DNA from 2 places in the Pseudoalteromonas sp. Ld19 genome. Region 2 is predicted to be linked to the other one. Evidence: predicted binding sites of a transcription regulator. Region 2 holds the regulator's gene; the other holds the start of a gene.

Region 1 (5,217 bases), on a different contig from region 2:
TTATGGCTATTGATGATGCTAAAGCGAAAGGCGCTATGGCGTTGTTTGGCGAAAAGTACGATGACGAAGTACGTGTAGTAACCATTGGTGACTACTCTATTGAGCTTTGTGGTGGTACTCACGTTGAACGCGCAGGCGACATTGGTTTATTCAAAATTGTATCTGAAAGCGGTATTGCCGCAGGCGTACGCCGTATTGAAGCCGTAACCGGTGCTGATGCTGTAGCGTACGTTAGCGAGCAAGAGCAACAACTTAGCGATGTTGCGGCTTTAGTTAAAGGCGATAGTGCATCAGTTCTTGAAAAAGTAACTGCTTTACTTGAGAAGTCAAAAAGCCTTGAAAAGCAAATTGCGCAACTTAACGATAAGTTGGCAAGTGCAGCGGGTGCGTCTTTACTCGATTCGATTGTTGAAATAAACGGTGTTAAGCTACTTGTAGCAAACGTTGAAGGTACTGAATCTAAAGCACTGCGCGGTATGGTTGATGACCTTAAAAACAAAATTGGCTCAGGTGTTATTGCACTAGGTGTTGCCAGTGGCGACAAAGTAAGCCTAATTGCCGGTGTAACGAAAGACCTAACAGGCAAAGTAAAAGCCGGTGAGTTAGTTAATCATATGGCAGGCCAAGTAGGTGGTAAAGGTGGCGGTCGTCCAGATATGGCACAAGCCGGTGGTAGTGAGCCACAAAACCTTGCTACTGCACTGGATAGCGTTACTGCTTGGTTAACTGAGCGTACTTAAGCCTAAGTGGCGCTTATTGTTCAAAAGTTCGGTGGCACTTCGGTCGGCTCAATAGAGCGAATTGAAGCGGTTGCCGACCTTGTTGTAAAAACCAGACAACAAGGACATCAAGTGGTTGTGGTGCTCTCGGCTATGTCGGGAGAAACCAACCGCTTAATTAATCTTGCCAAACAAATAGATACTCGCCCGAGTAGCCGTGAACTCGATGTACTTATTAGCACTGGAGAGCAGGTTTCTGTATCACTGCTCGCTATGGCTATTATAAAACGTGGCCACTCAGCGGTGAGTTTATTAGCCGATCAAGTCAATATATTAACCGATAACATGTTTGGTAAAGCTCGCATTGCAGAGGTTGCTGCTACGCGCTTAAAGCATGAGCTTGAGCATAATCGTATTGCTATTATTGCTGGGTTTCAGGGACGTGATATTGAGGGCAACATTACAACGCTTGGACGCGGTGGCACCGATACATCGGCTGTCGAAATAGCAGCAGCCATAAAAGCCGACGAATGCCAGATCTATACAGACGTTGACGGCGTATATACTACAGATCCTCGTGTCGAGCCCAACGCGCGCAGAATGGGCCAAGTTACATTTGCTGAAATGCTGGAGCTGGCAAGTTTAGGGGCGAAAGTTTTGCATATACGCTCAGTAGAAGCTGCAGGTAGGCACAATGTGCCACTTAGGGTGCTTTCGAGCTTTAATCCCGATGAAGGCACGTTAATAAGTTTTGAGGAGAGCGATATGCCAAACAAGGTGGTATCGGGAATTGCGTTTAATCGCGATGAGTGCTTAATTAAAGTAGAAGACGTTCCAGCAGGTACGCAAAATCTTTCAAAAATATTGAAACTTTTTGCCGATAATGGCATCGAAATAGATATGATTAATCAAGTTAATCATAACTTTGAAAAAATAGACTATGCTTTTACAGTGCACTCGAATGATTACCTGCAAGCACTTGAATTAATCTCTGAGCAACAAGTTCAACTCGGTGCTCAAAATGTAGGCGGGTTAACCACAGTTGCTAAAGTGTCTGCTGTGGGGATGGGTATGAAATCGCATTCTGGTGTCGCTAGTTTATTTTTTGATGCATTAGCACAGGAAAATATTAATGTTGTTTTAGTGTCTACTTCAGAGATTAAAATTTCAGTTTTAATAGATGAAAAGTACCTAGAGTTGGCTGTTCGTGCATTACATAAAGCATTTTTAACAGAAAATGAATAGATTGGTAGTTTTTACTTACTTTTCAGTCTGATTTTCATTAATATGTTTAAGCGGAATCTTATAATTTATATTGGAACATGGGAGCAATAGAATGCTAATACTAACTCGTAGAGTGGGTGAAACCCTAATGATTGGTGACGAAGTAACAGTTACCGTGCTAGGTGTTAAAGGAAATCAAGTTCGAATCGGTGTTAATGCACCAAAAGACGTATCAGTGCATCGTGAAGAGATTTATATGCGCATACAAGCTGAAAAGTCGAACCCAAATCCGGGCAATGCTTAATCAACACGTATAAATAGCTGAGTACTTTACTGGGCTATATTAAAAAACCACTCATTGAGTGGTTTTTTTGCTTATGAAATCGAGTATTTCAGAGCTGAGAATTTGCTTTGAAATATACTGCATACCGCTTTTATTTTGAAGCAGGATACCTTGCTGCGTATCTATTACTGTATTGATGTCTTGCCATGCTAATTGATAGTTTTTGTAATGATTGGCAGATTTAATACCGTCGTCATCGAAGGTAAGTGTTACTTCTGAGCCAGAAGCTCTACTAAGCATTTGTCTGGTTACCCACCAAGGTCTGCGATAGTAAAAAGCGACGCACTCTAGTACACCAAGCATAATCAAAAACGATCCTAAGTAGTGATCATTTAACCCATAAATACCAAATAAACCAAGTGCAACGAGCAACACAAGTAAAAAATACTTAGGTTTTGCGCGTTTACTGTAAGGCAGTGATTCATCAAAGCACTCGTAAAAATAGGGTTTATCGAGTGTGTAGGTCGTTGTAAATGCCATATTATCTTATTTAAAGTATCATTTTTTTCTATTTTAACAAGCTAACCTCTAAATGAGCAGCTTTATAGTCAGTGATTTTATTGCAGACACAAAAAAACGGCTCAAGAGCCGTTTTTTAGCGGTGCTAAAAGTATTAACAGTTAGTTTCTTCAGCGTTTACGCCTTCTTTAACTTCTTCGCATGCATCTTCTACTTTGTTCTGCACGTCAGTTACTGCTTCGTCAATACGTTCGCCTGCGTCTTCCGCATGGTTGTCTTCACAACCCATGATGAAAAAACTTGCGAATAGACCAATTAGTGCTGCTTTTAAAGTTGTAGATTTCATAATGTGATTCCTTGTAAGTTTAAATTAAATTTTAGTGTTAGTTAGTGCTTTATCTACCTGGGAGATTTTCCACGTAGTGCACCTGAAACTAATGAAATCACTAAAAGTACTATAAAGATAAAAAATATAATTTTTGCTATACCAGCTGCGGCACCTGCGATGCCACCAAAACCTAACACTGCAGCGATTAAAGCAATAACTAGAAATGTAATTGTCCAGCGTAACATTGTTTTCTCCTTGGTTTATAAATTTTGCTCACAATAACTAATGCCAGTTACATGCCAATATTTATTTTTGTTTAATATCATGCGGTTATGGTTTTTGTGTGTGTTTTATTTTTAATTGGTTAGTAACTTTTACGCTTTGTTATGTAACTTATTCACACTACTGAAAACTACTGATAAATATTTACTGGATATATTTTATTTGGTAAGACCAATTTGCAATTGTGAGGTTTCTTTATGATTTTTATAATTTTTAATGTCTATTTTTACTAGGTTAAATAGTTAATTAACAACTTATATATAATTTTTAGCTATAGTTGTTATTCACTCTATGTATTGTAGGTCCTGTTTTTGTTGGCCTACAGCATGTAAATTAATTGGGTGGCATGTTGTTTTAAGATTAATTGGTTTTACCAATTTACAAGGTGTAGACAAAGTTATTGGTTTTGTTATCATCCAGTGAATAAATATTTAATTAAATTGATTTTTTATTTCAATGTAGGTTTCAAGGGGAAATAAATGGATATAGGTGCTCTACTCACAACAGCTGGTAGTTTAATGCTCACCGGTATGGTTGGGGTGTTTGTATTTCTGTCGATATTAATTGGTGCAGTAACGCTTATGTCAAGTTTGGTAACGCGCTTTAGCGAACCAGAGGTAGCAATACCAGCTAAATCGCCGTCTTTTAAATCTCAAGGTGTGCCTAATGAGCACATCGCTGCTATTAGTGCTGCCATTGCTCAGTACAAATCAAATAATAAATAAGGGGCATATTCATGGCTAAATTAAAATTAACAGAATTGGTATTACGCGACGCGCACCAATCATTACTCGCAACCCGAATGCGCCTTGACGATATGCTGCCAATTGCTAGTAAATTAGATAACGCAGGTTATTGGTCTATTGAATCGTGGGGTGGTGCTACATTTGATTCGTGTATTCGTTATTTAGGCGAAGACCCATGGGAACGTATTCGTGCACTTAAAAAAGCAATGCCTAATACTAAGCAGCAAATGTTATTACGTGGTCAAAACTTATTAGGTTACCGCCATTACGCAGATGACGTGGTTGAAAAATTTGTAGAGCGCGCACATAAAAATGGTGTTGATGTTTTTCGTATTTTCGATGCAATGAACGATGTACGTAACCTTGAAACAGCGATTAAAGCGGCTATAAAAGTAGGCGCACATGCTCAAGGTACTATTTCTTATACTGTAAGTCCTGTGCACACGCTTGATATGTGGCTAACGCTAGCTAAGCAATTAGAAGATTTAGGTTGCCACTCAATTTGTATTAAAGATATGGCGGGTTTATTAAAACCATACGACGCTGAAAAACTAATTAAAGCACTTAAAGAAACCGTATCGGTTCCTATTGCTATGCAGTGCCACGCTACAACTGGTTTAAGTACAGCAACTTATCAAAAGGCGATCGATGCGGGCATTGATATGCTTGATACCGCTATTTCATCTATGAGCATGACTTACGGACATTCAGCAACCGAAACCATTGTGGCAATTGTTGAAGGAACCGAACGTGACACCGAACTTGATTTAAATCATCTAGAAGAAATAGCGGCTTACTTTAGAGACGTACGTAAAAAATATGCGGCATTTGAAGGTAGTTTAAAAGGGGTTGACGGACGTATTTTGCTCGCTCAAGTACCTGGTGGCATGCTTACAAATATGGAAAACCAGCTTAAAGAGCAAGGCGCAGCAGATAAGCTTAATGAGGTTTTACTCGAGATACCGCGCGTACGAGAAGATCTAGGCTTTTTACCATTAGTAACACCCACGTCGCAAATTGTAGGCACTCAAGCGGTACTCAACGTGCTAACAGGTGAGCGCTACAAAACAATTACTAAAGAAACTGCGGGCGTATTAAAAGGTGAGTATGGCTTAA
Region 2 (5,217 bases):
AGTTTTAAAAAGCTAAATTAACAGCCAAGTGGCCGTACCTAAAAAGGCGAATATACCAACGATGTCTGTAACAGTAGTGAGTACCACACTCCCTGCAAGCGCTGGGTCTATATTCATTCGTTTAAGAATTATTGGAATACTAGCACCAGCAACTCCAGCCACCACTAAGTTCATAAACATCGCAAAGGCGAGTACGCCACCCAGCATAAAGTCCCATTGCCATAAGGCAATAACGCCCGCTATTAACAGTGACCACAAAATGCCGTTTAGCGCGCCAATGGCAAGCTCTTTCATCATCAAAAATCGTTGGTTAGTTTGATTTATGTGGCCGACAGCAATACCACGAATAACAAGCGTTAATGATTGACTACCTGCAACACCACCCATAGAAGGGACAATGCCGTTAAGTACCGCTAAAATTGGTAATACATCTAAAGTGCCTTCAAAAAAGCTAGCTACAAAGGCTGCTGCAAGTGCGGTTAATAAGTTGACTCCTAGCCAAACTGAGCGTTTTTTCGAGCTTTTTAAAACAGGCGCAAAGGTGTCTTCTTCATCATCAAGACCCGCTAAACTGAGTAAACTATGCTCGGCATCTTCTCGGATTACGTCAACAATATCATCGATAGTGACACGACCAAGTAGTTGAGCGTTGTCATCAACAACAGGGGCTGATATCCAATTATGACGCTCAAAGAGTTGTGCGACTTCACTTTCATCCATTGAAATTGGAATTGACTCACAATCTTCATCCATCAAATCGCGAACAATTTTTTCGGGCGGGTTAGTCAATAATGTACTGAGCGATAAAGCGCCTATAAAGCAGTTATGTTTATCAACAATATAGAGGTCATCGGTGCCTTCAGGTAGCTCTCCGCGTAGCCTAATATATCTAAGTACAACATCGAGCGTAACGTCAGGGCGAATGGTCACCGTATCGGTATTCATTAGCGCACCAGCGGAGCGCTCTTGATAAGAAAGTGCTTGTGTTGCTCGCTCACGGTCTTGAATGTCCATTGCGCTAACAACGTCTTTATAAACGGTGTCTGGCAGGCTACGGAGTACTTCACCTAAGTCATCGTGGCCCATATCTTCAGTTGCGGCCGCAATATGCTTAGGTTCCATTTGGGCAATAATACCTAAACGAACATCTTCAGATAATTCTTCAAGTACATCACCTTGTACATCAGGGTCAACTAATTGCCAAAGGAGTCGGCGAATTTTATGCGGCGATGATTCTAATAATAATGCAGTATCACAAGGAGCTGTTTTTGCTAACATGCGCCTAACTTGAACAAATTGACCACTGTTAAGCGACTGAGTCACTTGTTTTAGTTGTTGTAGTGGATAGTCTTGTTCAAAAGCTTCGGGCATTGGCATCCTTAATTAATTTTAATACTACTTTGGTAGGAGAGGTTAACTAACCTGAACTCTGGATAATAAATCTATCTCAAGCAGCTATTTTCAGCGCTAACTGCGTTGAATTTACTTGCAATAGGCCCGCTATTGACGCGTAAATTCGCCTTATTTTCACTGAAAATCTCTGGCTAGAGAAAATAAATCTAAATATCACCTGATTCAATACGTTAGTAAATCTCTTAACCAGAGTTCAGGTTAACTAATTTAATTTTACTTTTTAAATATTTATTACTGACTATTCTTGTTCGTTAAATCGCTGTGATATTAGTTGGCCAACGGCGCCCAAGGCTTGCTCTGCATCAGGGCCTTCACATACTACCTTAACTTCTTTACCTTGGCTGCTTTCAAGTAGCATTAATGCGAGTACGCTATCACCCGCCGCTTCTTTTTCATCTTGGAACAAGGTTATCGAAGCGTCAAACTTTACGGCCAATTGAGCTAATACAGTTGCAGCTCTAGCATGTAGCCCTAATTTGTTTTGTATTAAAAAGGTATCTTCTAAGCGCATACGTTACCCTACCTAAGCTGAACTGATTATTATTTTATGTGAGAATTATTTCTCTTGCTCTCGGTGGCGAATTTTTACATTGGGGTGTGTCATCGCAAAGCTTTCACCAATTGTTTGTGCTAAATACACTGAGCGATGTTGCCCACCAGTACAGCCAATAGCAATCGTTAGGTAACTGCGGTTATTTCGTTCTAAATGGGGTAACCATGTTTGTACAAAAGTTTGAATTTGCCATGTGAACTTTTGCACTATGCTATGACTCGCTAAATAATCTTTAACAGGTTGATCTAACCCATTTAACGGTTTTAACTCAGGCTCCCAGTGCGGATTTGGCAAAAAGCGTGCATCAAATACATAATCTGCTTCTTTAGGGATACCGTGTTTAAAACCAAACGACTCAAACGTGACAATAAGCTGCTTGTCTTTTTTTCCTAATATTTTTTCACGAATAGATTCAGCAAGTTGATGAACACTTAAGTCACTTGTGTCAATCATATAATCTGCTCGATTGGTCAGTACATCAAGTAATTCTTTTTCTTTTTTGATTGCTAAATCAAGCGGCAGCGAGTCAACCGATAGGGGATGTAAGCGGCGAGTTTCAGAGAAACGTTTTATCAGTGTTTGATCTTCGCTGTCTAAATAAAATAAAGTAGGCTTTGCAAAACCGGGTAAGTATTCAAGAATATCATTAAACTGTTCTTGTTCCTTAGGAAGGTTTCGTACATCAATGCTCACTGCGATTTTATCGTAGTTATCAGAAACGCTGCGTACTAAAGAAGGTAAAAGATTTAACGGAATGTTATCTACGCAATAATAACCTAAATCTTCAACAACGCGTAAAGCAACCGACTTACCAGAACCTGATCGGCCACTTATGATAATTAGCTCCATTTATCACCCTTTATATTAATTACGATTGCTTAACAATAACTTGATACAGTTCGGTATCCGTTTTTGCACTGCGCAATTGCTTACAAAATTCTTTGTCGTTAAGTTTATCAGCAATGGTTGCCAGAGTCTTTAAGTGCTGCTGGTTATCACCATCTGGTACGATGAGTGCAACAAAAATATCAACGGGACGATTATCAATTGCATCAAAGCTAATAGGTGTTTCACTAACGAGTACTAAGGCTAAGGGCTCTTGTGCACCGCTCATGCGCCCGTGAGGGATCGCTATGCCTCTACCTATACCAGTACTGCCTAGCTTTTCTCTACTTAGTAAAGCGCTAAGAATATCTTGTTGAGAAAGGTACGGAAGCTTATCGTGAGCAAGTTCGCTGATAAACTCTAAAATTCTTTTTTTGCTATTAAAAAGGACCGCAGCTTTGCTGCAGTCCTGGCATATAAGTGAGCTTAATTTCATCATATTAGTGTCGAGCAAGCTTCTCTTTGTGTTTAATTACTTGGCGATCGAGCTTATCAATCAACGAATCGATGGCAGCGTACATGTCTTGATGCTCAGTTGAGGCAAATAACTCAGCACCACTTACATGTATTGTTGCTTCTGCTTTTTGGCTTAGTTTTTCTACATCAAGAATGACATGAACATTATTAATATGATCAGAGTGTCTTTCTAGCTTCGCAAATTTGGTATTTATATAGTCTCTTAGTGAATCAGTTAATTCTACGTGACGACCAGTTAAGTTTAGTTGCATAAGCATTACCCTCTTTGTTTGCGTCTTAAATCAGACTTTTTCGCTGATTTGACGGTGGAATAGCCAGAGATTCGCGATATTTTGCGATTGTACGTCTCGCTACTTTAATTCCTTGCTCAGCCAATATATCCGCTATTTTGCTATCACTCAATGGTTTTGCTGAGTTTTCTGCAGCGATTAATTTTCTGATAAGTGCACGTATTGCTGTAGATGAGCATTCACCGCCATTTTCGGTACTTACATGACTTGAGAAAAAGTATTTAAGCTCAAATATCCCCCGAGGTGTATGCATATACTTTTGAGTGGTTACACGCGAAATAGTTGATTCGTGCATTTCCACCATTTCAGCAACATCATTTAAAACCATAGGTTTCATGGCCTCAGGACCATGTTCAAAAAAGCCTTGCTGCTGCTTAACAATACAGTTAGTTACTTTTAATAATGTATCGTTTCTACTTTCTAAGCTTTTAATAAACCATTTAGCTTCTTGTAAATGCGAGCGTATAAACTGGCTATCACCGCTTGATTTAACAGTGCGAGACATCGCAGCATATTGGCTGTTTACGCGAATTTTTGGCATGCTATCTGGATTTAGTTCAACAACCCAGCGGCCTTTAATTTTTTTCACTGACACATCAGGAATTACATACTCAGACTCTTCCCTAACAATAGTATCTGCAGGCTTTGGGTTTAGCGTATGGATGAGTGTCATTACTTCTTTAAGCTCTTCTTCTTTGAGCTTCGTTTTTTTCATTAATGTACGATAGTCGCGAGCTGCTAATAAGTCTATGTGCTCGGTTAAAATCATTTTTGTTTCATTAATATAGGGTGTTTCTTTATCAAACTGATTAAGCTGAATGCACAAACACTCTTGTAAACTACGCGCTGCTATACCGACCGGATCAAATAATTGAATGCGTTTTAAAACAGCTTCTATTTCATCAAGTTCAACTTCATTATCATCTTCGTTTTCTTGGTTGAAGCTTTCGAGAATCTCTTCACAACTTAGTGTTAAAATGCCTGAATCATCTACGGCTTCCACAATAGCAATCGCAATCGCTTCATCAGTAGGGCTAAATGGCGTTAGTTGAAGTTGCCACATTAAATACTCGTGGAGCGTTTCCGTTGATGCACCTTGGTATATAGACTCGTCTTCAGGCATTGGACCTGATGAAGAGGCTGGAGCTGCACTCATGTACTCGTCCCAGCTAACATCCATCGCCATGTCGTCACTTACCGTATCTTTAGCAAGTGCTTCGCCGCTGTCTTGTTCGTATTCGCTTGGAGCATCGTCGGCAGATGCGCTAACAGTTATATCATCGGTGTCTGATTTTTGTTCATTTTTACCTGCAGCGTCTTCAGAATAGTCTTGCTCCTCAACCTCTAAAAGTGGGTTGCTGTCGAGCGCTTCTTGTATTTCTTGCTGGAGATCCAATGTACTGAGTTGCAACAAACGAATAGCTTGTTGCAATTGTGGAGTCATTGTAAGTTGCTGGCCCATGCGCAGCTGTAGTGATTGCCTCATGTATCTCTAACAATCCTTTTATGTTGTTATAATTAATACTAGCAGATGCTTAAAGACATGGCGTAAATGTTACAGCCTAAATTGCTCGCCTAAGTAAACATCGCGTACTGTTT

Evidence for each region. Region 2 encodes sigma-54, which starts transcription at its own class of promoters, with help from an activator protein. Its sites were predicted from a motif close to GTTGGCACGNNNNTNGNNT; they were not measured.
Region 1: ACJJVZ_RS17110 (DUF1328 family protein) is a predicted target of sigma-54. The motif match lies at 3,359-3,377, and genes of this name have one in related genera.

What each region holds. Positions count from the first base shown of each region.
Region 1 is NZ_JBISHA010000022.1:56,489-61,705, reverse strand. It holds gene alaS (alanine--tRNA ligase) at 1-740, shown strand, start outside; gene ACJJVZ_RS17130 (aspartate kinase) at 747-1,964, shown strand; gene csrA (carbon storage regulator CsrA) at 2,056-2,247, shown strand; gene ACJJVZ_RS17120 (YcxB family protein) at 2,299-2,766, opposite strand; gene ACJJVZ_RS17115 (hypothetical protein) at 2,900-3,091, opposite strand; gene ACJJVZ_RS17110 (DUF1328 family protein) at 3,145-3,318, opposite strand; gene ACJJVZ_RS17105 (OadG family protein) at 3,835-4,080, shown strand; gene oadA (sodium-extruding oxaloacetate decarboxylase subunit alpha) at 4,092-5,217, shown strand, end outside.
Region 2 is NZ_JBISHA010000017.1:254,910-260,126, forward strand. It holds gene mgtE (magnesium transporter) at 13-1,371, opposite strand; gene ACJJVZ_RS06305 (HPr family phosphocarrier protein) at 1,652-1,924, opposite strand; gene rapZ (RNase adapter RapZ) at 1,970-2,815, opposite strand; gene ptsN (PTS IIA-like nitrogen regulatory protein PtsN) at 2,835-3,287, opposite strand; gene hpf (ribosome hibernation promoting factor) at 3,292-3,579, opposite strand; gene ACJJVZ_RS06325 (RNA polymerase factor sigma-54) at 3,605-5,104, opposite strand; gene lptB (LPS export ABC transporter ATP-binding protein) at 5,174-5,217, opposite strand, start outside.